One region of the Marinobacter sp. GH_1 genome, then DNA from elsewhere that is predicted to be linked to it. Evidence: predicted binding sites of a transcription regulator. Region 1 holds the regulator's gene; each other region holds the start of a gene.
The links. The regulator FliA, encoded in region 1, starts transcription of late flagellar genes. The targets are predictions, from matches to a motif close to CTAAAGTTTNNNNNNNNNNNGCCGNTAA.

Region 1 (9,669 bases):
CGGTTGCATGCGGGTCTGCATGACCGCCGCCTGCAAATCGGTGGTCACCACGTCGAGGTTGGCGACCGCCTTGTGCATATGTTCATCTTCGCTCTCGGAGCCCAGGCGCTGCAGGCGATTACGGACCAGTACCAGCTCACCCACCATATTCATGATGTCGTCAAGGCGCTTGGTATCCACCCGCACGGTGGTCTCGGCTGCGGGCGCCGCATCTCTTGCCGGGGCGGAGGGGGCTGCCGGCTTGGCTTCCTGCCTGGCGGGTTCCGGCTGTTTTGGTTCCGGCTTCTTTGGCTCAGGCTTGGCCGCAGGCTCAGGTTTGGTCTCCGCTGCGGGGGCCGCACCAGGGCTCTTGCCTTTGCCATGCAGCTCATCCAGCAGGTTTTCAAACTCGTCATCGGTGATCAGATCATCACCAGTGGATGATTTTGCCGGCTCTTCTGGTTCCGGCTCCGGCGGGGTGTCGTTATCAACAACCGGGGGGCCAGCAAACTGGCCTTTACCATGCAACTGGTCCAGCAGGGCTTCAAATTCGTCGTCGGTGATCTCGTCGCCGTCTGACCCGGCGTCGTTGGCGGAGGTGTTTTCCGGTGCGGCCGCCGGCTGTTGCTCTGCACCTTTTTCATCGGCCAGGGCATCCAGCAGTTGCTCAAACTCTTCGTCGGTAATATCTCCGGAATCATTGCCCGCACCGGCGGCAGGTTCGGGTTCTGGCGTTGCCGGTGCCGGCGCTGCCGTGTCGCCTTCCGGCTTGGCAAGTTCATCCAGCGCAGCGATCAATTCGTCCGGAGCCGGAGTCGGCTCTTCACGGTTACGAACCTGATCAAACATGGCGTTGACGTGGTCCAGAGCTTCCAGCACCACGTCCATCAATTCGGAGGTGACCTTGCGCTTGTGGTTGCGGAGGATATCGAACACATTTTCCGCAGAGTGACAGCAGTTGACCAGCGCTTCGAGCTGCAGGAACCCGGCACCGCCCTTGACCGTGTGGAAACCACGGAAGATGGCGTTGAGCAGGTTGCTGTCATCCGGATGCTGCTCAAGATCTACCAGCTGCTCGGACAGCTTTTCGAGAATCTCGCCGGCTTCAACCAGGAAGTCCTGCAGGATCTCTTCGTCGGCATCAAACGCCATGCGTCACCCTCTATAATCGTTCAGAAACCGAGACTGGATAACAGGTCATCAACGTCGTCCTGCCCCGAAACTACATCATCACGCTCCTCAGCCTTGATCTGAGGCCCTACCCCTTTTTCGGCCGATTCTTCTTTTTCTTCAATCTGGTGCACGGTGCCGGTGAGCTGGTCCACGTGGCTGGCCATCACCACCAGGCCAAGCAGGTTCTCTTCGACTTCTTTCACAAGAGCCGTTACTTTCTGGATAACCTGCCCGGTAAGATCCTGGAAGTCCTGGGCCAGAAGGATTTCTGACAGGTTGCTGTACAGGGTATCGGAATCTGTGGCCAGGCCCGCAAAGAAGCGATCAATGCGGCCGTACAGCTCCCGGAATTCTGCCGGCTCCATTTCCCGACGACGCAACCGCTGCCATTCGTCTCGCAGGGCGGTCGCTTCGTCGCGCATGGTATGCGCCACCGGCATGCTTTCTTCGACCAGGTCCATGGTGCGATTAGCCGCCTGGCTGGTCATCTGGACAACGTAGGCCAGCCGATCCGAGGCATCGGACATCTTGGACAAGGCTTCTTTCTGCTCGGCACTGCGGGCGTCTATCTGAAAATTCCGGATAGCCTCGTGCAGGCTCCGGGTCAACCGCCCCACTTCCCGATAGAGGCTCTGGTCGCGAACTTCACTAAGCTCGTTGATCACCGACATCGCACGGGCGTAATCGCCGGAACTGATGCATTCGGCCAGTTCGGAGCTTTGCTGCTGGAGCTTTTCGGTTACCTCCGGGTCGAGGCCCTGATGGTTCTCGTTCTTGTCAGTCATGACAGCCATCCGACCTCTGGTTACTGGATTCGCTCGAAGATCTTCTCAATCTTTTCCTTGAGAACGGCAGCGGTAAACGGTTTGACGACGTACCCGTTAACGCCGGCCTGCGCCGCCGCCACAATCTGGTCACGCTTGGCCTCCGCGGTTACCATCAGCACCGGCAGGTTCTTCAGGTTCTCGTCTGCCCGCACCGCCTTGAGCAGATCAAAACCCGACATGCCAGGCATGTTCCAGTCGGTCACCAGGAAGTCGTACTTGCCGCTCCTGAGCATGGGCAATGCAGTGTTGCCATCGTCCGCTTCATCCGTATTGGTGAAGCCAAGATCGCGCAGCAGATTCTTGATGATTCGCCGCATTGTGGAAAAGTCATCCACAATGAGAATTTTCATGTTTTTGTCCAATGGGACCTCCAGTCAGTAACACCCGGATTTCATTAAGCCTTTTGAAAGTCTAGCAGGCCGCTGCTTTAACCGCTTATTGTGTGGTGTTTGGCCGCGTTGTAAAGCGCCGGTTACCAAAATCTACACAGTTACGCGCCGCGCGGTCAGCGCCGGCCCGGTTTATTCTGGCTCGTCTTCCCGCCAATCGGACAACCGCCCCCTGAGACGAAAGGCCGCCTGGCTATGAATCTGGCTGACCCGGCTCTCGCTGACGCCCAGCACCGCGCCGATTTCCTTCAGGTTGAGCTCTTCCTGGTAGTAGAGGCTCAACACCAGCTTTTCTCGCTCAGGAAGCTCTTCGATTGCCTCTGCCAGGCTTTTCTGGAATGCATTTGATGAAATGCCATCCAGGGGATTATCGCTGGCCTCTGTTTCTTCTATCGGCAGCTCCCCGGATTCATTGAGCTCATCAAGGCTAAAAAGTCGGCCACTGTTGGCGTCTGCCAGGGAAGCATGATATTCCGACAGGTCAATGCCCAGCTCTTCGGCAACATCGACATCCTGGGCCTCGCGCCCGGTGCGGTCTTCCACGGTTTTGATGGCTGCCGCGATACGGCGGGCATTGCGATGAACAGAGCGCGGCACCCAGTCGCCCTTGCGGATTTCATCCACCATAGCGCCTCTGATTCGAATACCCGCGTATGTCTCGAAGGTGGCACCCTTGCCGGTTGAGTATCGTTGCGCAGCCTCCAGCAGGCCAATCATGCCGGCCTGCATGAGATCTTCAAGCTGAACCGAGGCCGGCAAACGGGCCATCAGATGAAGGGCGATTTTCTTGACCAGCGGCGCATGCTCCTCAATCAGCTGAGAGGGGCCTTTTGCGCCAGCCTGATGGTAGATTCCCAGGTTTTTCGCCAATGTCATGTATCCGGTTTTCTTATAGGACTGGATTCAGATCAGACTTCGACGAGCCGCTCCACGAAAAACTCCAGATGCCCTCTTGGCGATGATGGCAGCGGCCAGCTGTCCACTTTCTCTGCCAGGGCACGGATCGCCAGCGACGCCTTAGCCCGTGGATAGGCATCCAGAACGGCCCGCTGCCGCTGAACGGCTTTTTTGACGGCTTCGTCGTAAGGCACGATACCTACATATTGTAGTGCTACATCAAGGAAACGCTCGGTGACACGGGTCAGTTTTTCATACAGATGCCGGCCTTCCTGCTCATTTCGCACCTGATTCGCCAGAATACGGAAACGGTTGGTGCCGTAGTCGCGATTCATCAGTTTGATCAGGGCATAGGCATCGGTAATGGAGGTAGGCTCATCGCACACCACCAGCAGCAATTCCTGGGAGGCCCGCAGGAAACTGACGACCGACTCGGAAATACCGGCTGCTGTGTCAACAATCAGCACATCAATCTGGTCACCCAGCTCGCTGAAGGCGTTGATCAGCCCTGCATGTTCCATCGGGCTCAACTGGGTCATACGCTGGGTGCCGGACGATGCGGGGACAATCTTGATACCACCCGGGCCGTTGACCAGAACGTCCTTGAGGTCGCACTCGCCACTGAGCACATCCTGCAGATTGCGATTGGCGGTAATGCCCAACAGCACGTCGATATTGGCAAGGCCAAGGTCTGCATCCAGCAACACCACCCGCCGGCCTTTCTGGGCCAGCGCGATACCGAGGTTGACGGACACATTACTCTTGCCGACACCGCCCTTGCCGCCGGTAACCGCAATCACCTGAACCGGATGTGGTCTGCTCATACTGTTATCAGTCTCTTACTGCGTTCTTGTGTGGGCACAAACGGCAGCGCACCGGCTGTACCACCGGGCCTCAGGCCCCTTCTGCAGCGGCCTGGCCGTGCTGCATTGTTTTCAGGCGTTCTACGCCCAACCGCACCAGAGGAATGGCCTCTGCCCGGTGCAGGTCTTCGGGAATCTTCTGGCCATCGGTATACCATGCCACTTGCAGGCCGGTTTCCATGACAAAGCCCAAAGACTCACCCAGTGTCAGCGCTTCGTCAATCTTGGTCATGACGCAGCCTGCAAGGTTAGCCATCTTATAGCAATGCCACACGGATTTCATGATGCGCGGCTGGCTGGTGGCAGACACGACCAGATGGGTACGGATATTGTGATCGCTCCGGGCCAACTCCGCCAGCTGTTCCTGATAACCGCGATCCGAGCTGGTCAGCCCGGCAGTATCAATCAGAACCAGGTGCCGGTCTGACAATTCGTCCAGAATGTCATCCAGGGAATGACTCTCGTCCACAACCCGGACCGGAACATTGAGGATACGGCCAAACACAAACAGCTGTTCATGGGCTGCCACCCGGTAGCGATCGGTGGTGACCAACGCCAGGGAATCCGGCCCGTGCTCCAGTACATATTGGGCTGCCAGCTTGCCAATGGTGGTGGTCTTCCCAGACCCGGTTGGCCCCACCAGCGCATAGACGCCGCCGGCCTCAAGCCAGTGTTCCCGAGCGGTACGTACGCCGGTGGCCAGCATCTTCAGGGATTGCTTCCAACCATCTTCCAACCTGCCGGCGCGATGCTGACGGGACAGAGAGGTTGCCAGTTCCGCGCCCAGGCCAAATTCCTGCAGCCGCTCTGCAAGCCTCTGCTGAACCGCATTGGATGCCGCGACTGCAGGCTTCTCGGGTACCGAGGTACGGCCGCTGACCATCTCTCTCAGGGAGTTGATTTCCGCTCTCATGCTCGCCAACTCATCCGAGTAGCCCGCCTCTGGTCGGCCACCCGCATTGCCCACCGAGGTCGATCCACCAGCCAACTCACCTGACCAGTCGGCAGCCGGCCGGTCATCAGCCAGTGCACGATCATATTCCGCGCCGACACCCGCCCGCTTCTCCCGCACTTCGCGAATGCGACTGCGCGATCGGTTCAACTCTTCTTCCAACCGACGATGCTGGTCTGCCTGCAGCTCCGCCAGGCGCGAGCCGTTGGTGGCCTGTGCCGCTTTCTCGCCAAGGCGCTGGCGTGCCATATTTTCGTCATAGTCCAGGGCCGTCACAATTTCGACGCCTCCGTCCACCCGGCGATTGGACAAAATAACGGCATCCGGCCCCATCTCATGACTGACCTGTTTCAGGGCTTCGGCCATGGTCTTTGCAAAAAACCGTTGTACTTTCATAACGCTTCATCCTCCACCGGCGTGCCCGAATCGGGTGTTCGCCTTGCCCTGCCGGCCTTACTGGCCAACAGAGGCGACTATCGTGATCTGTTTGTTATCCGGAATTTCCTGGTACGAGAGCACATGCAAACGCTCTACCCCATAACTGGCAAACTTTGCCAGCACTGGCCGCAAGGGCCCGGAAACCAGAAGAATCGCCGGCTTGCCCAGCATTTCCTGGCGCTGAACACTGTCCTGAAGAGACCGCTGCAGCTTTTCCACCATGTTGGGCTCAAGCACCAGGCCAATATCTTCCTGTCCGCCGGATTGTTGACTCTGCTGAACAGACTTAAGCAATAACTGTTCCAGATCGGGATCCAGAGTGATCACCGGAATCTCGGCATCGTTGCCACAGATGCTCTGAACGATCATTCGGCGAAGCGCCTGGCGAGCCAGGGTGGTCAACAGTTTCGGGTCCTGGCTTCTGGGGTGCACGTTAACAATGGCCTCGGCAATGGAGCGCATATCCCTGACCGGCACTTCTTCCCGGAGCAGGTTCTGCAGTACCCGCAGCAGGACGCTCACGGAAATCGTCGTAGGCACCAGCTCCTCCGCCAGTTTCGGAGCCATTTTCTCCAACTGGTCCAGCCACTTCTGGGCCTCTTCATGGCCGATAAGTTCATGGGCGTGCTTTTGCAGAATCTGGTTAAGGTGGGTAGCCACCACCGTGCTGGCATCCACCACGGTATAGCCCAGGGTCTGGGCCTGGTCTTTCTTGTCTGGCTCAATCCAGATGGCATCCAGGCCAAAGGCCGGATCTTTGCCTGCAATGCCTTCCACCTTGCCAAACACCTGGCCCGGATCAATGGCCAGCTCACGTTCCGGGTGAATCTCCGCCTCGGCAATGGTCACACCCATCAGGGTGATGCGGTAGACGTTTGGCATCAGGTCCAGATTGTCCCGAATGTGCACTGACGGCATCAGGAAACCCAGATCCTGAGACAGTTTTTTCCGAACCCCCTTGATGCGACTGAGCAGCTGCCCGCCCTGGGATTTATCGACCAGAGGAATCAGCCGGTAGCCCACTTCCAGACCAACGATGTCAACGGTCGCCACATCATCCCAGCCCAGCTCCCGGGTTTCACCGGGCGCCGGCAGCGCCTGTCCTTCTGCGCCGGACCGATCCTGAACCACCTCGCCACCGGCACGGGGCGCTCCACCAGCCATGCCGCCACGACCGGCGTAAACGCCCTCTTCTTCCACAGTCTGGCTTTGCTTTTTCCAGATCAGCCAGGCCGCACCGGCGGCAAGGCTGCCCAATCCCAGGAAGGCAACATGGGGCATGCCCGGAATCAGACCCAGGATAATCAGGATGACTGCGGCAATACCGATGGCCTTGGGCGCGTTGAACATCTGATGAATGATCTGCCCGCCCATGTCCTGGCTGGCCGTTACCCGCGTTACCATGATGGCAGCGGAAGTAGACAGCAACAGTGATGGAATCTGGGCAACCAGGCCGTCACCAATGGTCAGCAGCGCGTACCGCTGCATCGCCAGGCCAAAGTCCAGGCCATGCTGGAGCATGCCGATCGAGATACCACCAATGATATTGATCGCAAGAATCAGCAACCCCGCAATGGCATCGCCCTTTACAAACTTGGACGCACCATCCATGGATCCATAGAAATCCGCTTCCTGGGCAATCTCCGAACGGCGGCTTTTGGCCTCGTCCTGGTTGATCAGGCCCGCGTTCAAATCCGCATCAATGGCCATCTGTTTGCCGGGCATGGCGTCCAGGGTAAAACGGGCACTGACTTCCGACACCCGGCCGGCACCCTTGGTGACTACCAGGAAGTTGATGATCATCAGGATGGCAAACACCACCAGACCAACCGCATAGTTCCCGCCAATCAGAACCTCACCGAACGATTCGATCACCTTACCGGCAGCATCACCACCTTCGTGACCGTTGAGCAGGACAATCCGGGTAGAGGCAACGTTCAACCCCAGGCGCAGGAGCGTGGCAACCAGCAGTACCGTCGGGAACGACGCGAACTCCATCGGCCGAAGCGCGTACACACACACCAGCAGAATGACGATGGACAAGGTGATGTTGAAGGTAAAGAACACGTCCAGCAGGAAGGCCGGCATGGGCAGGATCATCATGCCCAACAAGCCCATAAGCATCAGTGGAATACCGATACTGCCCCGCGTCAGGGTTTTGACGTTACTCAGAACTAACGCTCTGTCCATGCTGGATACTTCTCCGCTCTGCCGTGCTTTTCAGAACTGTCAGGGTCGAAAATCTGACGCGGCGCGCCAATCTGGGAGAGTTGTCGCAAGAACCGTACCAGGCCTTACAGTTTTTGATATTTACCGCACGACCAGCGCCTGACGCGGGCGCCCAGATACGGTATCCTTGCGCCATTTATTGCATCCGAAATCAAGCCCGAACATTCGAACACACAGGTGACCCCAATGCCGATCCACGAAGTGAAGCACCCCCTGATCCGCCATAAACTCGGCCTGATGCGCCGCGCCGACATCAGCACCAAGAATTTTCGTGAACTGGCACAGGAAGTTGGCGCACTTCTGACCTACGAGGCGACCAAAGACTTCAACCTGCAGGAAAAAACCATTGATGGCTGGGCCGGGCCGGTGACCGTGGAACAGATTCACGGCAAGAAAGTCACCATCGTGCCGATTCTGCGCGCTGGCCTGGGCATGCTCGACGGCGTGCTGAGCCTGATCCCGGTGGCACGAGTGAGCGTAGTGGGCCAGATCCGCAACGAAGACACCCTGGAAGCTGAAACCTACCTGGAAAAATTGGTGGGCGAGCTGGACCAGCGCATGGCTCTGATTATCGACCCGATGCTGGCCACCGGTGGCTCCATGATCTCAACCATCGACCTGCTCAAGAAAGCCGGCAGCACCGAAATTCGGGCCCTGGTGCTGGTGGCCGCGCCGGAAGGCGTCGAGAAAGTGCTGGAAAAACACCCAGACGTTTCCATCTACACCGCCTCGGTTGATGAGCGCCTGAACGAGAAAGGCTACATCCTGCCTGGCCTGGGTGATGCCGGTGACAAAATCTTCGGCACCAAGCAGAAGGACGTCTGAGCATGCAGGAACACACCCATGAACCCGTGTGGAAGCAGGCATTAGCCGGCTCCCAGATGCTCCTGGTCGCCTTCGGCGCCCTGGTATTAATGCCCCTGATCACCGGGCTGGACCCCAACGTGGCGCTGTTTACCGCTGGCGTCGGCACCCTGATTTTCCACGTGGTCACCGGCGGCCAGATCCCCATTTTCCTGGCCTCATCCTTTGCCTTCATCGCGCCGATCATCGCCGCCAAGGGCCGCTTCGGGCTGGAAGAAACTCTTGGGGGCCTGATGGCGGCCGGCATCCTGTACATCATCCTGGCCGGCGCCGTGCGGGCACGGGGCACGGGCTTTGTCACCCGCCTGCTGCCGCCGGTGGTCATCGCCCCGGTGATTATGACCATCGGCCTGGGACTGGCATCTGTGGCGGTGCATATGGCCTCTGGCCGCACCGGAGACGGCGCCGCCGAACTGGTGCCCTACAACACCGCCATCGTCATCGCCATGATCTCCCTGGCCGTCACCATCGTCATGTCGGTCTGGGCCAAGGGCATCTTCCGGCTGATCCCAATCATGTTTGGCGTTATCGTTGGCTACACCCTGTCCTGGTTCGCCGGCATTGTAGACATTACCCCGGTCCAGGAAGCCCCCTGGTTTGCCGTCCCCAACTTTGTCGCCCCGGCCTTCAGCTGGGGCGCCATCCTGTTCATGATCCCGGTCGCCATTGCCCCGGCCATCGAACACATCGGTGACGTACTGGCCATCGGCAACGTCACCCGCAAAAACTACCTGCAAAAACCCGGTTTGCACCGCACTCTGCTGGGCGACGGCCTGGCCACCAGCGCCGCCTCCATGCTCGGTGGACCGCCCAACACCACTTACTCAGAAGTCACCGGCGCCGTGATGCTGACCCGAAACTTCAACCCGAAAGTGATGTGGTGGGCCGCCGGTACTGCCATCGTCCTGGCCTTCGTCGGCAAGTTCGGCGCAGCCCTGCAGACCATCCCGGTTCCGGTTATGGGCGGCATCCTGTGCCTGCTGTTCGGCTCCATCGCCGTGGTCGGCCTGAACACACTGATCCGCCACCAGGTAGACCTGTCCCAGTCCCGTAACCTG
Region 2 (9,669 bases), 1.1 Mb from region 1:
CTTTGATGGAATAGGTGATCCCCAGCCAGCTGAAAAACCCGATGGTGGCGGTTTGAACGCCCACATCCGCCAGCCGGGCATTGAGTGTTGAGAACACCAACAAAAACGGCAACCCGGCGGAAAAGCCCAGGAACAGCATCGCCAGCACTTGCCAACGGGTGTAGACGTAGAACGTGTCTAGAATCAGGGTAAGCAGGTTGCGGATGATAAGCTTAACTCCTTGGTGCAACTGTCGGGGACTACCCCCGGGCCTGGGTGATCAATCGCGGAAGTTATTAAACTGCAGCGGAATATCCAGCTCCGCCTCGCGCAGCATGGCAATGGCTTCCTGCAGGTCGTCCCGTTTCTTGCCGGTTACCCGCACCTTGTCGCCCTGAATGCTGGCCTGCACCTTCATCTTCTGGTCTTTGATCATTTTCACGATCTTCTTGGCCATGTCGGTTTCGATACCCTGCTTCAGGGAAAAATGCTGTTTCACCAGTTTGCCGGCCTTGCTCTCGCCGTCTTCCGCCAGAGCCCGGGCGTCAATGTTGCGTTTGGCGAAGGCCATACGCAGCAGATCAATCAGTTGCTCCAGCTGGAACTCCTGCTCGGCGCTCACCGTAATGCGCTTGTCTTCCAGTTCGATATCCGCCTGCACATTTTTAAAATCCCAGCGGTTACCCAGATCACGCTTGGCCTGATCCACCGCGTTGGTGACTTCGTGCATTTCAATTTCTGAAACAATGTCAAAAGAAGGCATGGTCGTTATTCTCCAAAGGCCACACGGGGGTATACTGTGGCGACATTAAAAATACCGGATGTTCCGAAACCGCCAAAGCATACCAAGAGCCGCGGCGAACCGCATCTGACAATGGACTGGTAAGAAGTAGACAAACGATGCCAAACCTGGACCTACCCATACTCGTAGTAGACGACGCCAAATTCAGCAGTATGGTGGTCGGCCGCACCCTGCGAAATGCCGGTTACCGCGATATACGCATTGCCAACAACGCGCCAGACGCCCTGAAGCTGATGGAACAGCGGCAGGTCAGCGTGTTGATTGCCGATTGGCTGATGCCTGAAATGGACGGGCTGCAACTGACCGACCACGTGCGCCAGCAGGATGAGCAGGACAACCACTACACCTACGTGATCCTGCTAACTGCGCGCGAAAGCGTGGAAGCACTGTCAGAAGCCTTCGACCGGGGCGTGGATGATTTTATCTACAAGTCAGACATGACCAAGCAGCTGATCCCCCGCATCTTTGCCGCCGACCGAATGGCCGACCGCCAGAACACCCTGCTGCGAGCCAACGCACTGCTGGTCGAAAACAATCGGGAGCTGGAATCCACCAACATCATCGACCTGGAAACCGGCCTGTGTAACAGCAAGTATGCCCGCCAGCGCCTGCAGAAAACCCTTCGCCACGCGGAATCCCGCGGCGGTTCCACCTCCTACGTGATGTGCGGCATTCGTAACTGGCAAGACCTGAAACGCAAGCATCCACCCAGCGTGATGAGCGAACTGGCCACCGGCATCGCCCGCCGTCTGAGCACCCTGATTCGCCCCATCGACGCCCTGTGCCGTGTTGGCGACAACCAGTTTGCCATCGTCTCCTACTTCCCGAACAGCGACCATTGCTCCACCACCGCGTTCCGGCGAATTTTTGATGGCATCAACCACAAGGCCCTGAAAACCACCGCGGGCTTTATCTCCGTGGAAGCCGGCATGGTGCTATGCCGCGCCGATGCCCAGGACGGCACGCCCTCGGTGCAGGATATGGAACGGGCGGCGGTGCAAGGCCTGGTTGACGCCTACGAAACCCGCCGCTTTACCGAAACCAAACCCGAGATACGGGAAGGTGTGTAGCCCTCACAAACGGTAACAACGGGACACAGATCACAAACAGACAGGAAGGGCGCGAGGGCTTATTCTGAGATCGTGGAATCAAGCAGTATCCGCCCATGGCGGAGGAGCCGAGTAGTAACTCCGCCGTATTATGGGCCCTGACTCCACAGGATTAACGAATTTTTCAGGCACTTTCGTTCTTTCCGAAGTATTTTCGAGCCAGCTCTTGTGAGCTGGCTTTTTTATTGGTTTTCCGGGTCTGTTTCAGGGGCCTGTCCCCGCATGGGGACTGACCCACTTTTGCCCGTCCTTGCACCAAAACTCGAACCCATGGGTCCAAAATGGGTCAGTCCCCGTTCGGGGACAGACCCTTACGATAATCCCCAGGCGTCTTCCCAGCAGCCGCCTTAAACTTCCGATGAAACGACGTGGTCTCGCTATACCCCAACCGCAGCGCGATATCGGGAATACTCATCTCGGTATTCCGCAAATAGTCCTCAGCCATCTGCTGGCGCACGTCATCCAGTAGTTTCTGGTAGGAAACGCCTTCCTGGCTCAGTTTGCGTTGCAGGGTGCGGCTGGTCATGCCCAGGTCTTCGGCGATCATGTCTTGCCGGGTCACGCCGCTGGCCAGTTGTTTCTGGATGCCTTGCTTCACTCTGGAAGTTAGATCGGTGTCGGTATCCAGCAGTGCCAACTGCGACAGCGCATGGGCTTCAAGGGTCTTGCGCAGCAGAGGGTCTGGCTGGCGAAGGCGGGTGGCCAGTAGATCCTGGGGCATGGTCACCACATTCTCCGGCGCTTCGAACTCAACCGGGCAGCCCCAGCGATCCTGATAAGCGCTCTCACAGCCAGGCCCGGGCGAGGAACGTTTCAGGGCAACCCGAATCGGAGAGGCTTCATCGTTATCTGCCAACCAGCGAGCGTAATTTATCCAGGAGGCGAACACGTTATCCACCACCTGGGGCCACACCACCGAGTCGGTAAAGTTGCAGGTCCACACCAACGACACTTCATTCCCCTTCATCCGAAGGCCGGTCGTGCCCATGTCCCCTACCAGTTTTTCATAGGGCGCAATTCGGGTGACGGCCTCCCCCAGCGTGGCACAGCTCATGGTGATATAGCCAAGCACACTGTAGGAACCGGGCTGAACGAAATCACCGGTTTCCAGGCCAAGGATGGGATTGCCGGATGCTTCGGCCAGCAGGCGAATAAACGTCTGAAGCTGCTCGCCCGTCAGGCGGCCGTCATCGGTATCAAGGATCTTCGGCTCAAGGCCGGCTTTGCTGAACAGCTCTGAGGTACTGATGCCCTTGGCATCGGCGTAGCGAACGTATTGGCGCAGGGCGGCGACAGAGGCGGTTCCAAGAGGGGTCATGACGACTGCTTTGGTTGTTGATTTTATGCAGCGAGTATAACCGAAAATGGGTAGGGCTGGGTGTTATAGGGTTTGTCCTCAGGGTCTGTCCCCGAACGGGGACTGACCCACCTTTGCCCGTCCCTGCTACCTGAATCCGAGCCCATTGGTTCCAAAATGGGTCAGTCCCCATGCGGGGACAGACCCTTGGGACAGACCCCTAGGTCAGAGCCTAAAGCTTCCGCCCTTTCCCAGCCGCAATCCGCAGCCGCAGCGCGTTCAGCTTGATGAAGCCTTCGGCGTCTTTCTGATCATACGCACCTTGATCTTCCTCAAAGGTGGCAATCTTTTCGTCGAACAGGGAGTCGTCAGACTTCCGGCCCACCACGTCCACGTTGCCCTTGTACAGCTTCAGGCGAACGGTACCGTTCACGTAGGTTTGGGTCTGGTCGATCAGTGCCTGCAGGGCTTCGCGCTCCGGGGACCACCAGTAGCCGTTGTAGATGACCTCGGCGTAGCGGGGCATCAGGCTGTCTTTCAGGTGGGCCACTTCGCGGTCCAGAGTGATGGACTCGATGGCACGATGGGCGCGCAGCATGATGGTGCCGCCCGGGGTTTCGTAGCAGCCGCGGGACTTCATGCCCACGTAGCGGTTTTCTACGATGTCCAGGCGGCCAATACCGTTGGCGCCGGCCACCTTGTTCAGGGTTTCCAGCACTTCATGGGGCTTCATTTCCTGGCCATCAACGGCAACAATGTCGCCCTTCTTGTAGGTCAGCTCCACGTAAGTCGGCTTATCCGGCGCGGCTTCCGGAGACACGCTCCAACGCCACATGTCTTCCTCGGCTTCCGCCCAGGGGTCTTCCAGGTTCATGCCTTCGTAGGAAATGTGCAGCAGGTTGGCGTCCATGGAGTACGGGCTCTTGCCCTTCTTCATTTCCACCGGAATGTTGCGCTCTTCACAGTACTTCAGCAGTTTTTCGCGGGAGTTCAGATCCCACTCACGCCATGGAGCGATCACCTTAACACCCGGCTTCAGCGCGTAGGCACCCAGCTCGAAACGAACCTGGTCGTTACCCTTACCGGTAGCGCCATGGGAAATCGCATCCGCGCCGGTTTCGTTGGCAATGTCGATCAAACGCTTTGCAATCAGCGGGCGGGCGATGGAAGTACCCAGCAGGTACTCGCCCTCATAGATGGTATTGGCGCGGAACATCGGGAACACGTAATCGCGCACAAACTCTTCACGCAGGTCCTCGATGTAGATTTCCTTAACGCCCAGCGCCTCCGCCTTGGCGCGCGCCGGCTCAACTTCCTCGCCCTGGCCGATGTCGGCGGTGAAGGTCACCACCTCACAGTTATAGGTGTCCTGTAACCACCGAACGATCACGGAAGTATCCAGGCCACCGGAATAAGCCAGCACCACCTTTTTAATATCAGACATGCCCTTGCTCCAGACTGAACAGAATGGATGTATTGAAAAGAAGGTGCGTATTGTACGGGAGTGCGGGGGGAATGGCTATTGGGCGGAAGAAGTCTGGAAAATGCGCTGTAACTCGCCGTTGTCACGCATGTGTTGCAGCGCTTCTTTGAAAAGGCGAGCGTGTTCCGGGTTGCCGCTGTCTGGTGACATATACAGCCGGGCCTTTTGGCCTTTTACATGCTCCTGCAGACGGAACTCTTCAGCTGGAAAGCCGTAAGCATCAATCGTCATCGCGATGTTGTGATCGCTGGCAAGCACCGCAGAAATCCGCTCCAGCATCAGCATTTCAATGGCTTGCCGAATGTTATAAACCGGCACTTTCAGCACGGCCTCATCCGCTTTGAACGACTCGCCGAGATAGGTACCCCGCACATAGCCAACCCGCTTGCCGGCCAGGCCTTCCAGAGTCAGGGGGAAATCGGTGTCACGCAACGCCATCAGCATCAGATTAAGCTGAAGTACGGTATCGACGGGAAAAGCGTTCTCGTCCAGGTCTGGACTTTGAAACAGAAAAGTAAACTCTGCGCGCCCCGTGAGCAGGTCAAGGATGACCCGCCGCAGAGGAAGCAACTGCGCACTCACGGGCACACCCGAGAGTTCTGATAACCGGTCCATCAGCGTAATCAGACTGCCTTGCAGTTCACCCTGATCATCCTGAAAGCCCCAGGGCCAGACATCAGGAATCGCAAACATCGCCGGCGAACTGGCTGGAAGGCTCTCGCTTGAGCCGACAACTTTATCACTAGCGCTGGCCTGGGCAGCTACAAACAGAAAGGCCACCAACAGCCCGCGAAAAAACGCCATATGTTCGACCAACGCTAACTCAAACCGCCTGCTGCTGGCTCACCACCTCATCACGAATGCCATCCCAGCCGTCTTTCACAGAACGCAGCAGGTTCAGCACTTCATCCAGCTTGGCAACGTCATTCTTGGCGCTGGCTTCCAGCAAGGTGCGCTCCATGTAGTCGTATAGAGCCTCCAGCTGGGTGGCCAGCTCTCCGCCTTTTTCGAAATCCAGGAACGCCCGCAGGCCACCGATAATCTCAATGGCTTTATTGAGCAACTGAGCCTTGGCTGCGTAATCCTTGGCCTGAATTTTGGACTTGGCCATGTTAATCCGCTCAATCGCCCCGTTATACAGCAGCTGAATCAGCTTGTGCGGGTCTGCATCGGTGATGCTGGTTTGGGTATTAACGCGCTGATACGCCTGTAAACCGTTCATATATAACCTCGTTTCACCGTTGTCCGGCATGCCATGGTTGGCTGGCCAACCATCAGTATAGCCGAATTAATCTCTCTGCCTGTTCGGCGCCAGGGCCGCCAGCTGCTGAGTCACGTAATCCCGCGTATTATTCAACTGGGAGATCAGGGAGTCGGCAGCGCTGAATTGCTTCACCAGGCGTTCCTGATAGCTTTCAATCCGCAAGTCCAGCTTGATCCGGTCTTCCTGAATGCGCTCAAGATCCCGGTTCAGGGCATCGGTGCGAGAACTTAAAGCACCGTCTGCACCCAGAATACTGGTGATGGCATCTACCGCTCGCTCACTCACACCCTCGATGAACTTCACCGAGCCGCGATTGCCAACGTCACCGCCGGTAATACGCACCTGCAGACCAGCGGCATCGCCACCGGCACTGTTTGCCAGAAACAGCACCTGGCCGTCGCCCTGAGCGGTCTGGCCGTTGATGGTGCCTTGGACATCCTGGCCGGCGGTGCCGGTGGCGGTATTCAGACCAGTCACATTATTCAGGCTGGTCAGGCTGACATTTGAGTCACTGCCAAAGCGATTGGATGTAAAGGTCAGGCCTTCGGTCGCGTCATAACCCACCTGGACTGACCGGCCCGCCGCACTCAATGCGGAATTGTTGCGCAGTGCCTCTTGAATGGCCGCAGCAAAATCAGCCCCGGAATAGTCGCCAGCCGCAATTGAAACAGTAGCATTAGTTGCGCCATCCACCCGGAAGGTAAAGCTGTTATCCGCCTGCACCTGAATTGCATCCGCAGTATCTGGAATTGCATAGTTCAGGGTACCGCGAGACGCCATCTGGGTGACGTTGATATCGAAGTTTCCAGGCTGAGTATTGGACCCACTGCGAACAAACTCCACCTGGGAATCGCTGGTTCTGCCCTGCTCGGCAAACAGTGCCGTAACATCATCCGGGTTTTCCCGAAGCTGCTGCTGGAATTTCTGACTATCAAACTGCAGCTCACCGGTGCGGAAATCCGTGCCAATTCCCACATCCGCCAGGCTGCGAACGCTGGCGTTTTCCAGCCCGGGAATAATATCTGTCAACACTCGCTTCAACTGGTTCTGGATATTCCGAACCGTGGAATCCCCGGTCAGGATACTGCCTTGCCCCGTCTCGCTATCAAATGAAGACAGCTCACGGATGGTGCCCTGCAGCTCGTTGAACTTGTCTACGAACGCCTGAACACGCTCGGCAACCGCCGCCGTGTCCTGCTCCACTTTGATAGTGGACTTACCCTCACCAGTAATGTTGAAGGTCAGCCCATCCACCACGTTTTCAATGGTGTTGGTGGCCCGGCGAATTTCCACGCCGTTGATTTCCATCACCGCATCGCTCGCCGCAATGGTCTGGCGCATGCCATCCATGTTTTCGGGATCTGCCGTATCGAAAGCGAACCGGCTTAATCCCGGGGCAGCACCATCTTCAGTAACGGAAATATTCACGGCATTGGCTTCACCGGTCTCATCCGCAGACAACACCAGTTGGAAACCGTTGCCGGTATCAATCACACCGGCAGACACGCCCGCATTGGCCTCGTTGATGGCATTCGCCAGGCCTTGCAGGGTGTCGTTGGAAGAATCGATGGTGATGTTGGTGGTCTTGTCACCCACCTGAAGCGTCATGGTGCCACGGCCCACACTGGTGGCATCCCGGTCGGCGAACACATCCCGGCTGGCCAGGGCCTGGGACTGCGCCAGACTTTTCACATCGAGGCTGTAAGAGCCGCGGCTGGCCTTGCTGGCATCCACCGACACATCAATGTTGCTACCCGAGGAAGTGGCCGAAAACGACTTCATCGCATCCGCAGAACCGAGCTGACGCATAGGCAGGCGCAGCTCCGTTACAGCGCTCCGCAACATGCCATAGGCAGAAATAAGCGCTTCTGTACGCTCCGTTTTCTGATCCAGCCGAACTTCCGTGGGCCTGCGCTCCGCAGCCACCAACTGTTCGACAAGATCCGACGTCAAAACGCCGGAGCCGATACCTAATGATGAAATACTGGCCATAACCGTGCCTCCTCAGGGGGGCGAATCTCTGTACTGATCAGTTTATCGGCAGCAGGCGGCAAAACTTTGCCCTTTTTCGGAAAATTCCTATGCCGATTTGTAACAGTGCGTAAACGCAGAACACCGCCGGCTCTTCTCAGAGGCGGCGGTGCTGAAATACCGTCGTTTACATCCGCGCAAAAGCGGCAAGCTTTTACACCTTGATGTTAAACAACGTCAGCGGTTCGTCCTGCTGCAATTTTTCTGCCAACCTCATTGCCACTTCATCCGGGATCTGGCGGATCACTTCCTGGGTTTGCTGATCAACCACCCTTACGATGGTCTGGCCCATTTCATTATCCACTTCAAACTGAAGATCCCGCTGCACGGTTTGAACAAAGTCGTTCAACTGGCTAACCGCCTCATTCAGCTCCTTGCGCTGCTCTTCATTACGGGCCTGCAGCTTTTCAGCCTGCGAAGCCTGTTGAGCAACCTGGGGAGCCTGCACCTGGCGGGTACCGGCAGCCGAAGCAGCAAGGTCAGGGGCGTTCCGGCCCTCGGCCTGAGATGACGACATTGCCTTGGCCGGAGCCTGGGCGCCAGAGCGCACCAGTTTCAGGTCCGGGCTGTTCAGGTTAACGTCATTCATAGCTGTACCTCGCTATCCTTCAACGGCGGAAGGCCGGAACCCGAGGGTTCCGGCCGTTACCGCTATGCCCCTTACTGCAGGAGGGACAGAACCTGCTGCGGACGGGCGTTCGCCTGAGCCAGGACGGAGATACCGGCCTGCTGCAGTACCTGGGATTTAGCCAGGTTGGCAGTTTCTGCCGCGAAGTCAGCGTCCAGGATACGGCTGTTGGAGGCGCTGAGGTTCTCGACCGAGGTGCTCAGGTTCGCAATCGTAGACTCGAAACGGTTTTGGACCGCACCGAGCTGGCCGCGAATTTCGTTTACAGTACCCAGTGCGGCATCAACCCGCATGATGGCATTGTTCGCATCGGATACCGTGCTTACACTCAGGTCAGACAGGCTACCGGTGCCACTGGCCTCCAAATCAAAGCTATTAGCGCTCTCCAAATTGGCAACCGTAAAGGCCTCGGCCGATGCTTCTGAAGCTGCTACGTCGTATGCGAAATCCTGAGAAGCAGTGAGCTTTACCTGGTCGTTCTCATCTACCTCTGCAAACAATCCACCAATACCAGCGCCGTTGATCTGCTCGGCGACGTACTGTGATTTTTCAGCGTCAGTGGCACCGCTTCCCAGCGCATCGTTGAACGCTTCCAGCCGAACAATAATCGGATCACCACCACCTACACTGAATACTGCAAAGGAACTGGTAGCATCAGCACCAAACTCCCCGGCTGTGCCTGAGGCAGAAAGGACACCACCAATCTGCGCAGCCCTTGTACCCTTCTCCAGATCCACACTGATGGTCTCACCAGCGTTAGCACCAACCTGGAAGCTCTGCTTGCCGAAGTTACCGTCGAGGACTTTCGCTCCGTTAAAGGAAGTCTGTCCGGAAATACGGTCAATCTCCGCAATGCGCTGTTCTACTTCGTCATTCAGCGCTGCCCGGTCAGAGGCACTGTTAGAGGCGTTCGCTGCCTGAACCGCGAGCTCCCGAATGCGCTGCAGATTGTTGGTGATCTCGTCCAGCGCGCCCTCAGTGGTCTGTGCCAGGGAAATACCGTCGTTGGCATTACGGATCGCTACGTTCTGACCAGAAATCTGGGACTGGAAACGGGTCGAAATTGCCAGGCCAGC
Region 3 (9,669 bases), 700 kb from region 1:
TGCTTCTGCCGCTCCGGGGAAAGCCCGCGACCTATTGCAATCATCTCATATTCACCCCGCCGGGCCACTTCCAGCACGCTTTTGGAAATATCGGTCGCAGTGATCTTTACGTCACGCAGCTTGCCGGGGCGAATGCGCCGGAATTCGTCCACCACCATGCCTACCGAGTAGGGCTCCTGCCCGGTTGAGCAGGCGGCAGACCAGACACGAAGCGGTTGGAGCGAATTGCGCTCGGCGAACTCCGGCAACAGCTTGTCCTGAAGAATACGGAATGGGTGGTTGTCCCGAAACCAGAGGGTCTCGTTGGTGGTCATGGCATCGATAACCAGCTCACGCAGGCCGCTGCGCCCCACCCGCTTCAAGCGATCGAGAAGCTCACCCAGTGAATTCAGGTTGTTCTCCTCAAGAATCCTGCGTAGACGGCTCTTCACCAGGTACTGCTTGTTGTCACCCAACAGAATGCCACAAGCGTCCTGCAGGAATGTCTTGAAGGCTTCGTATTCCTGAGGCGTAATTTCCGCTTTCATTGGATCTCTATCGTGGGTAAGTCCATGAGCCGAGGCATCAATTCTGGTCAATAATTTCCATCACGCGCTCGGCAAGCTCATCCGGGCTGAATTTCGCCATAAAATCATCGGCACCGACCTTCTGAACCATCGCCCGGTTAAAGACGCCACTCAGGGATGTATGGAGCATCACATACATGCCGCTGAGCGCCGGATTCTCTTTGATTCTGGTAACGAGGGTGTAACCGTCCATCTCCGGCATTTCCACATCGGAAATGATCAACGATAAGTGGTCTCGGGCAGTGGAACCATCCCCCGTAATCTCCTTGAGGTAGTTCAACGCCTGTTTGCCGTCATTCTTGGTGACCACTTCCATTCCGATCGCGGTCAGGCAGCGCTCGATCTGGCGCCTCGCCACAGACGAATCATCAACAACCAGTACCGGCAAATGCCCGGGCACACGCTCGGCGCTGCGAGTTTTCAGCTCTTCGGTGACATCTTCCCTGAGAGGAGAAACTTCTGCAAGAATCTTTTCTACATCTATGATTTCTACAAGTTTGTCATCAATTTTGGTGACCGCCGTCAAGTACACATCCTTGCCAGCCCCCTTGGGTGGCGGGAGGATATCTTCCCAGTTCATATTCATGATCCGGTCGACACCAGTCACCAGAAAGCCCTGAGTTTTACGGTTGTACTCGGTAATGATGACAAAGCTTGTTGCCAGCTCTTCCTGTGGAATGCCTGCCATGCCAATGGCCATGCTCAGGTCGATGATGGGGATGGTCTCGCCACGGATATGGGACACGCCCCGAACCACCTGGCGGCTGTTAGGAATCGATGACAATTTCGGGCATTGAAGGACCTCCTTCACCTTAAAAACGTTGATCCCGTATAGCTGCCGCCCCCGCAAACGGAACAACAACAGCTCAAGCCGGTTCTGACCAACCAACTGCGTACGCTGGTTAACGCTGTCCAACACCCCTGCCATAACTTTCTACTCCCGGCATGCCAACGATCGGCACAGAATTTGCTCAGTTATTATTAAACAACTTGCTTACGCGAACCCGGACCAAAACATTGACGCCGGGTGTCCAATCAGGGTTAACGGCCCCAGCGCCATTTTCCTTAACGGAACTCGCGTAAATATGCCTAACTGACAGCATAGGACAAAGCAGTGCAGATGCGAACCATCTTTTTAGCGACCTTTTGCCTATCGACCCTGGGCCTGAACGCCGCGGCTGCGGCCACCACTGCAAGCGAGATACGCGATGCCGCCGGTCAATTTATCGAAACCTGGGCCGACGAGCAGCGCCAGCAACAGTACGAGGTGAACTTCACCGTCGGCAGCATCGACAGCCGGCTTAGCCTGGCTGCTTGCGAACAGGCACTCGAAACCGCGTTTACCAACGATCCCCTACGTACCACATCGCCATCGGTGATGGTGTCCTGTGCCGGGGAGCGGCCATGGCGGATGTTCGTCACAGCCAGTGTCGAAGTACACGGCCCTGCCCTTGTGGCGGCTCGGCCTCTGGCCCGCGGTGAGCGCATCAGCGGTGAACTTTTGCAGGAAAAACAGGTGCAGATCAACGCCAGCCGCCGGGGCATTCTCACAGATATTGAACAGGTATCCGGCATGCTGGTGAGGCGACCAGTTAATGCAGGGTCGGTGCTGACGCCAGATCTGCTCGAAGCTCCCAATGCCGTTGAGCGGGGCGATCATGTTATCATCACTGCCAAATCCGCGGTGTTCTCGGTCAGTTCCCGAGGCAAGGCGCTGGCCAGTGCCAGTGTCGGCGAGCAAGTGATGGTTGAGAATCTGCAATCAGCACGCACGGTTCGGGCAACGGTCACGGCTCCTGGCCGGGTGGAAATTGCCATGTAACGGAAAATCCGTGCCCAGCGGCAAATTTTTTCCGTTTTTTTCTAAAGGTCGGCTAAACGCTGCCGATAAGCAGATATAAACTCGATTCCGCCGCCTCTGAAGGTGGCCACAGGCAAGCAGGTATCCTTATGTCAGTTGACTTAAATGGAATTGGCCCCGGCCAGGTCAACACCACCAGAACCACGGCCGACAAAGCAACAGGCAGCCAGAGTACGCCCTCCACGGCTGGAGAGCAGGCAAAGGCTCAAAGCACGGCTGCCCGCGGCGACAACGTCAGTCTCAGCAATCAGGCCAAAAACCTGAAGCAGCTGGAACAGAAACTGGGCGATTACCCGGAAATGGACGACGACCGCATTGCGCAGATTCGCGCAGCACTGGAAGATGGCACCTACAAAATTGATGCAGAGAAACTGGCCCAGAAAATGCTTGAGATGGATAAAAGCATTTTCGGGTGAGTAAAACATGGCTGCAATCATTGAATTGAAGACCCTTCTCTCAGAAGACATCCGCCAGCTTGAAACCCTGGCGGATCTTCTCAACCAGGAAAAACAACTCCTGGCGTCCTCCGACATCGCTCCGCTCCAGGAAATCACCACTCAGAAAAACAACATCCTGACGGATATCCGTGAGCGTGCGAAACAAAAGATCCGCCTGCTGGTGAACATGGGGTACCGACCGGATGCCGGCGAGCCCTCGAGGTTTATCCGTGCCGGTGGTATGGAAGACCTTTACCAACTCTGGAAAACCGCCGATGGGCGCCTTCGTGCCTGCCAGGAACTGAACCAGAACAACGGTCGTGTTGTCGGACACCTTCAAAAACGCCTGACGAGGCTCACGGACATCTTCCGTGGCGCCTCTGCCCAACAGAAGCTTTATGGCGCCAAGGGCGAACAAACCAGTGTATCCAGCGGCAACATTCTGGCCAGCGCCTGACCGACCCGGCAAACAAAAACGCCCGGATGAGCTATCCGGGCGTTTTTCGTTAGATTCACCTTACCCGTTCATTAACGGGTGTAGATCGTCATCTGGGAATCCGGATGAAACCGTATGTTGTGAATGCTGACGTTCCCCATGGATGGACTCTGATTGCCACTCACGCGGATATTGTCCATCCGGATCTCCTCAATCCGTTCGGGAAACGCCAGCCTCAAGGCGCCATCCTCTCGAATGGAATAGCGGGGCTCACCCTCCCTGTAGTGAACACCAGAGATGGTCAGGTCGGAATCGAGGAAACTGAGCACTGGCACAAAAATGTTGGCGGCCAGCTTGATTCCCTCTACTGAATCGAGTCCGGCGAGTTCCGGGTCATCAACCGCGCCGCCAGCATTTCCCGGCATTGCGGCAACCGTTTCAATACGCTCCAGCAAACCCACACTGCTTTGAGCCGTTACGCCGGCCATATCGCTGTCAGACAGAGGCGCAAAGCCCCCCTTTTCATATAACTGACCGGCCTGCGCAGGCATGGATGCCGCGCTGGTATTGCCGGCCGCCAGCGACACCAACGGCTGAAACGGCAACGTCACCATGGTAACCAGCGCTGCCGCATTACGATAACGGGCCTGGTGTTTGAGAACGCGATGCAGTTCCTTGTCAGTCACCCAGCCAGCGGCGATCAACACTTCGCCCAGGCGCTGCCCGGTTTCCCGCTGCAACAACAACGCCTCGTCCAGCTGACCTTCCGACAAATAGCCACGATTGATCAACAACCGGCCAAGCCGGGACTTTTCTTCAAACCCCTTACGGATTCTCACTAGGCTCCTCCCGCATTCAGAGTGATCACCGTACAACCAGGCCCGGTATTGATAATGATTAAAGCGTAGCCCAATCCCCTGGCCTACGCTGTTCTGATTTGCACTTATTCAGGTAAGGATCTGTTAAGATCTTCGCTAATTTTGTTCTATCCGGATTGTCTCAGGATTCCTGATAACAACTGAAACTGTGAGAGCCTCTGAAATGACAAATACCGTAAAACCCGTATTAACTGTGATGTCCGTCCTGTTTGCCGCCATCGCTGCCCTGATGCTGGCCACTCCTATTCAGGCCGAAGAACTGCCGAAGGTTCGCTTTGTTACCTCTGAAGGGGCCTTTGAGCTTGAGTTGCGCCCTGACGTAGCCCCCAAAACCGTGGAGAATTTCCTCTCCTATGTCGAAGACGGATTCTACGACGGTACGATCTTTCACCGGGTGATTCCCGGCTTTATGATTCAGGGCGGCGGATTAACCGAAACCATGGCCCGCAAACAGACCAAAAACCCCATCGTTAACGAAGCCTCAGCAACCCTGCCTAATCTTCGGGGCACCGTGGCCATGGCCCGAACCAGCTCCCCAAACTCAGCAACCTCTCAGTTCTTTGTTAACGTCGCCAAAAACGATTTCCTGAATGCTGGTGTGCGGGGTGCGGGCTACGCGGTCTTTGGCAAAGTCACCGAGGGCATGGGCGTGATCGACAAGATTGCCGGCGTACAAACCGGACATCGCCAGGGCATGGCGGATGTTCCGGTTCAGGCCGTCGTGATCGAGAAAGTGACTCTGGTTAATATTGAAGACTGAGCCCTATGCACTCCCCCTGCCTGCCACCGGCCATGGAGCCGGCAGATCTTATCTGGCGCGACGGCGTACCCGAATCCACCCGGTTTGGAGACGTATATTTCAGCAGGGACAACGGCCTGGCAGAAACCCGGTATGTTTTTATCGGGCATAACCAGTTGCCGGAGCGGTTCCAGCAGGTGCCAGACACCGGCCACTTTGTGATCGCTGAAACCGGTTTTGGCACGGGCCTGAATTTTCTCGCCGCCTGGGCGGAATGGTTAAAGCAGCGCCCGGCCGATGACAACGCCATACTGCACTTTGTGTCGGTAGAACGATTTCCCCTGCGCCGTCAAGACCTCGAAAAGGCGCTGTCGTACTGGCCCGAGCTAAGCCCCCTGGCAACGGAGCTTATCGAACATTACCCTCCACTGATCAAGGGCACTCACCGGCTGGTGCTGGCCGGAGGTCGGGTTCGGCTGACCCTGTATTTTGGCGATGTCCTGGATGCCTGGAAGGATCTCACTTTTTTCGCCGATGCCTGGTTCCTTGACGGCTTCGCCCCGTCGTTAAACCCGGACATGTGGCTGGACGATGCCATTGGTCTGATCACCAGCCATAGCAAGCCCGGAACGACCCTGGCCACGTTTACCGCCGTTGGCCGTGTGCGACGCAGCCTTGCAGAGGCCGACTTCGAGATCGCAAAAGTCCCCGGCTTTGGCCGCAAGCGGGAAATGCTTGCAGGTATATACGCGCCAGGGAATACCACTAATCAAGAGGCGAGAACTGGCACGGTTGCTGTTATCGGTGCAGGAATTGCCGGCACCCTGCTCGCCCGCAATCTGGCGGAACGGGGTGTTCAGGTGCTGCTGCTGGACAAGGCGCCCCACGCCGGTTCTGCGGCATCTGGCAATCCCCAGGGCGCGCTCTATGTAAAACTTGGTGTGGAGTACAACGCACAGACTGAGCTTGCCGCAACTGCCCTCAGTTTCAGCCAACGTTTCTATCGGCCCTGGCAAAACCGCTTCTGGCACCCAACGGGGCTGCTGCAATTGGCGACCGATGATCAGGAAGCTGACCGCCAACGGCGGTTCTGCGAGCGCAATGAATACCCGGATAATCTGCTGGAACCCGTGAACGCAATCAGGGCGAGCGAACTGGCAGGGATTCCCGTCGATACTGGCGGTCTCTGGTTTCCCGGTTCTGGCTGGCTTGAGCCTGCAAAGGCCTGTCAGCAGCTGGCTGAGCACCCGCTGATCGAAACACGATTCAGTTACCAGGTCGTCAACCTTCTGCCATGTAACAATCAATGGTGTATCCGCAATCACTCTGGCGAAGACTGCCGCGCAGACGCGGTGATCATTGCCGGAGGCCACGAAAGCCCCGCCTTGGTGCCCGTAGCCGGGCAGCTCCGTTTGAAAGCGATCCGCGGTCAGGTTACTGAACTACCGGAGGCAGACTTCAACCTACCCCAAACGGTGATCTGCGGGACAAAGTATCTCAACCCTGTTCAAGGCGGCAGTGCAGTCACCGGGGCGACATTTGACCTTAAGGACGAGACCCCCTACCCAACCCCCGCAGGCCACCAGGAAAACCTTGACGAGCTAAAACGGATTCTGCCGTCTGTAACCAAAGAATCGGTGCCAGATCCCGATCAGCTGCAAGGGCGAGTGGCCTTTCGCTGTACCACGCACGATTACCAGCCTGTGGCCGGCCACATGCGGGACACCGAAGGGAACCACCTTAACGACCTGTATCTGCTGACCGGCCTGGGCAGCAAAGGGTTGGTCTGGGCACCCTTGCTGGCAGAATATCTGGCAGATGTTATCAGCGGCCAGCCCCACTGCTTGCCTGCGCCGCTCTCAAAGCGACTGGAAACGGGGCGGCTATACCGAACCTGACACTTACCCAGGCGTAATGAAGCCGGCCTACAGTTTTGTGACATTCAGCCGTTACCATTAGAGGAGCTGCTCTGCATTGGGATGTTGCAGCAGTCACATGGGAGAGTTAGTGGAATGTCTATTCACGTAAGTGAGCCGGGGCGACCAATCGGCACCCGATTGCCGGAAGCCTTGCGAAGCCGTCGCGTTGGCGACGTCACCGAGCTGACGGAATCCGGCGCGATTTCACCGGGCCACAGCGAGGCAACCGACGCGGAGTTTCAGCAGGCCGCTAACAGCGGCCGCCACCGTGCACTCCAGGAGTATGGCGCCGCAGCCGCCGGAGAACGGCGCGAGGAGCGTGTGTACCTGCCTGTTTCCGCCATTTGCTCACCGGCGCTGTACTCTGTACCCGCTACGGCTTCCATGGGTGAGGCCATGTCCAGCATGGAAGACAACAATGTGCACCATCTGGTCATCCTGGCCGACCACAACGTTGCAGGCCTGATTGACCTGCGCTGGCTACTCGCCTGGCTCCACGAAAACCCGTCACAAGCAGTAAGTCAGAGCCTGTCTCAGGTTGAACTGCCAGCTTTCCTGACCGCCTCTCCGGAAACCGACGCACATCAACTCGCACGGCTTATGCTTGCACACCAATTGAACGCGGCACTGATCGTTGACGCAAAAGGCCAGCCATCAGGCATTGTGACCAGTACCGACTACCTGAAGCTGTATGCCAGCGCCAGCCGGCAGGAGGGGACCGTCTAAGGCCTCGCCCCCCTTTAAAGACATTAAGGGTTCTCGGAGGTCAGTGCATCGCCCTCCGGGCCGAACAGTCTAATTGCCAGCTCACCACCCAGGTCTACCAACGCAGTAATTTCATCATCCCGATAGTTTTTCAGCCTTAACACATTCAACCCCTCAACATCAGGCTGAATGCGCCAGCTCCGATAAGCCGCTTCGTCATCACCACGATTCAGCCTTGCCAGGATTGCATGGCGGGTGGAGGGATTTCCAGCGCCTTCAGCGAAGACCCCATCGGTGGAACCGGCAATGACCATATCGCCGTTAAACAGCAGGCCCTGGCTCAGCTCTACAATGGCAGTGTCATTCTGATCATTGGCCGACAATGCACTGCCTATGGCACCCGAGGTACTGTAACCGAGAGCAAACCCGGCCCGGCTGTTCACACGTGTGCGAATAAGTTCGTCAGCATCATCTTCGTTAACTTCCACTCGATACTCAAAGGGGCCGTCACCAATCAGCCAGGCGCTACCATCGCCATAAAACCCGTGCCGCAGAACCTCGGCGGATTCTTCCCCAACCTGGTAAACCGACACTGTCCCCGAGGCGCTGCCACCGAAGAAAAAGGGGCCGGTAACCGCCGTGCCGTCGATCGATGATGGCGCAAAACCAAACAGCAGGGGGCTGAGAGCGGCCACACTGCCGCCCACCACATGGTCATCACCCTCAGAACCCACCTGGCGCGTCCAGGCGACCGTTGGCACCAGTGCATCGCCATCGGGTATGGTATCGATTCGGGTCAGGAAGGCGTCGATACCGCCGGCCGACGACTCTCCACCCCATACGCCGTCGGTTTCACCCGCGATCGCAACATAGCCACTGCCAGGGTTGAGCCCTATCCATCGAACACGGTCATGCCCGGAGGTGCCCATCCGGAACAGGTCATCCCAGCGCAGCTGATACTCTCCTTCACTTAGTCGATAAACGCCTACAATCACATTATCTCCGGCCCCGGCATCGCCTGAGCCAACCGGCTCGTCAGTAGTGAATGCCACGGCCATTTCATATCGGGTGACCCGGACCGTGTCTTCGGTGACCCGCCGCTCCGCCACATCCACGAACACATCGGGGCGGGCTGAGGCATCTGCGAGATCGGCAACAACTACAGGGTCGCCCAGCAGGGCGCCAGTCTGATCATGAATGCGCACCTGAACCTGGCCGTTGTTGCTCCCGGCGACAAAGTAGCGACCGCCATGACCAACGGTAAAGTCCGTCGCAACAAACCCGTCATTCCAGACAATAGACTCTTTCAGACGATTGAAGCTGAGCCTCAACAGGTTATCGCTGGCACCTCTGGCAAAACCTTCCCGGCCCGCCTGGAACCGGCTGTCTACCGCCAGGTTCGCAAATCGGTCGTGCAGGTCCTCCGGCGTTGAATAGCTCTCACTGGCACGGACCTCGAAAAGCAATTCATTCTGGCCAACGGGAAAGCTTAAGGTATCGTTCTCCACGCCTTCCTGCTCAATGACAAACTCGGTTCCCAGCCGTGCCGTGGAGCCTTGGGCGTGCGTCAAACGGACTTTGATGACGTCCTCCCTATCACCGGACAGCGTGGCCCGATATTGCCCGGTTGTACCGGTGTTCAACGTATCTCGCGGGCCGCCCTTCAGGGTTTCGATGGCAACCGTCGGTTCATTGTCACGAATGGTCAGGTTGGTTCGCACACCGGTGTCCGATGCGCCCAGGGAGGCAATGCCCGTGCGCACCTCTGTCAAATGAAGCTGCGCCAGTTCGGAAGGTTCGGGGATGGTGTCGTCAATGACTTCCAATGGAATGTAGCACTCGGTGATACCTGGCTCGAGGGTAATCAGCCCCCGATCCTTGATGCCAGCGTCGTTCTCGTAGTACTCGATGTAGGTCAGCTCCTCGCCCTGTTCATCCACCGGGAACGCGGTTTTGCTGCCCTGCGCGACAATGTCGTTACCGATAATGGCACGGCCGAGGTTGTCACTGCTGTATTCGCACCGCTGGTGCGGTGGGCTTTCCTCGTCGTCACACTTATTCTCATCGAATTCCGAGCGCAGCTCGAACGCGATGGAAACCCTTGTCACGGAGGGTTGGTCTAAAAGGA

Region 2: a site for FliA is predicted at 7,969-7,996, ahead of fliD (flagellar filament capping protein FliD). Genes of this name have one in related genera too.
Region 3: a site for FliA is predicted at 2,430-2,457, ahead of flgM (flagellar biosynthesis anti-sigma factor FlgM). Genes of this name have one in related genera too.

The regions. Positions count from the first base shown of each region.
Region 1 covers NZ_CP184460.1:1,623,286-1,632,954, reverse strand. The annotation lists gene ACNSOI_RS07485 (chemotaxis protein CheA) at 1-1,131, opposite strand, end outside; gene ACNSOI_RS07480 (protein phosphatase CheZ) at 1,152-1,937, opposite strand; gene cheY (chemotaxis response regulator CheY) at 1,958-2,341, opposite strand; gene ACNSOI_RS07470 (RNA polymerase sigma factor FliA) at 2,501-3,244, opposite strand; gene ACNSOI_RS07465 (MinD/ParA family protein) at 3,277-4,089, opposite strand; gene flhF (flagellar biosynthesis protein FlhF) at 4,160-5,476, opposite strand; gene flhA (flagellar biosynthesis protein FlhA) at 5,534-7,708, opposite strand; gene upp (uracil phosphoribosyltransferase) at 7,934-8,572, shown strand; gene ACNSOI_RS07445 (uracil-xanthine permease family protein) at 8,575-9,669, shown strand, end outside.
Region 2 covers NZ_CP184460.1:2,767,506-2,777,174, forward strand. The annotation lists gene ACNSOI_RS12600 (AmpG family muropeptide MFS transporter) at 1-229, opposite strand, end outside; gene ACNSOI_RS12605 (YajQ family cyclic di-GMP-binding protein) at 260-742, opposite strand; gene ACNSOI_RS12610 (response regulator) at 880-1,851, shown strand; gene ACNSOI_RS12615 (AraC family transcriptional regulator) at 2,177-3,208, opposite strand; gene ACNSOI_RS12620 (argininosuccinate synthase) at 3,420-4,631, opposite strand; gene ACNSOI_RS12625 (substrate-binding periplasmic protein) at 4,707-5,474, opposite strand; gene fliS (flagellar export chaperone FliS) at 5,494-5,892, opposite strand; gene fliD (flagellar filament capping protein FliD) at 5,959-7,926, opposite strand; gene ACNSOI_RS12640 (flagellar protein FlaG) at 8,120-8,554, opposite strand; gene ACNSOI_RS12645 (flagellin) at 8,626-9,669, opposite strand, start outside.
Region 3 covers NZ_CP184460.1:2,328,106-2,337,774, forward strand. The annotation lists gene ACNSOI_RS10605 (CheR family methyltransferase) at 1-527, opposite strand, end outside; gene ACNSOI_RS10610 (chemotaxis protein CheV) at 565-1,494, opposite strand; gene flgA (flagellar basal body P-ring formation chaperone FlgA) at 1,687-2,388, shown strand; gene flgM (flagellar biosynthesis anti-sigma factor FlgM) at 2,517-2,843, shown strand; gene ACNSOI_RS10625 (flagella synthesis protein FlgN) at 2,851-3,321, shown strand; gene ACNSOI_RS10630 (hypothetical protein) at 3,393-4,139, opposite strand; gene ACNSOI_RS10635 (peptidylprolyl isomerase) at 4,342-4,938, shown strand; gene mnmC (bifunctional tRNA (5-methylaminomethyl-2-thiouridine)(34)-methyltransferase MnmD/FAD-dependent 5-carboxymethylaminomethyl-2-thiouridine(34) oxidoreductase MnmC) at 4,944-6,815, shown strand; gene ACNSOI_RS10645 (CBS domain-containing protein) at 6,930-7,562, shown strand; gene ACNSOI_RS10650 (hypothetical protein) at 7,586-9,669, opposite strand, start outside.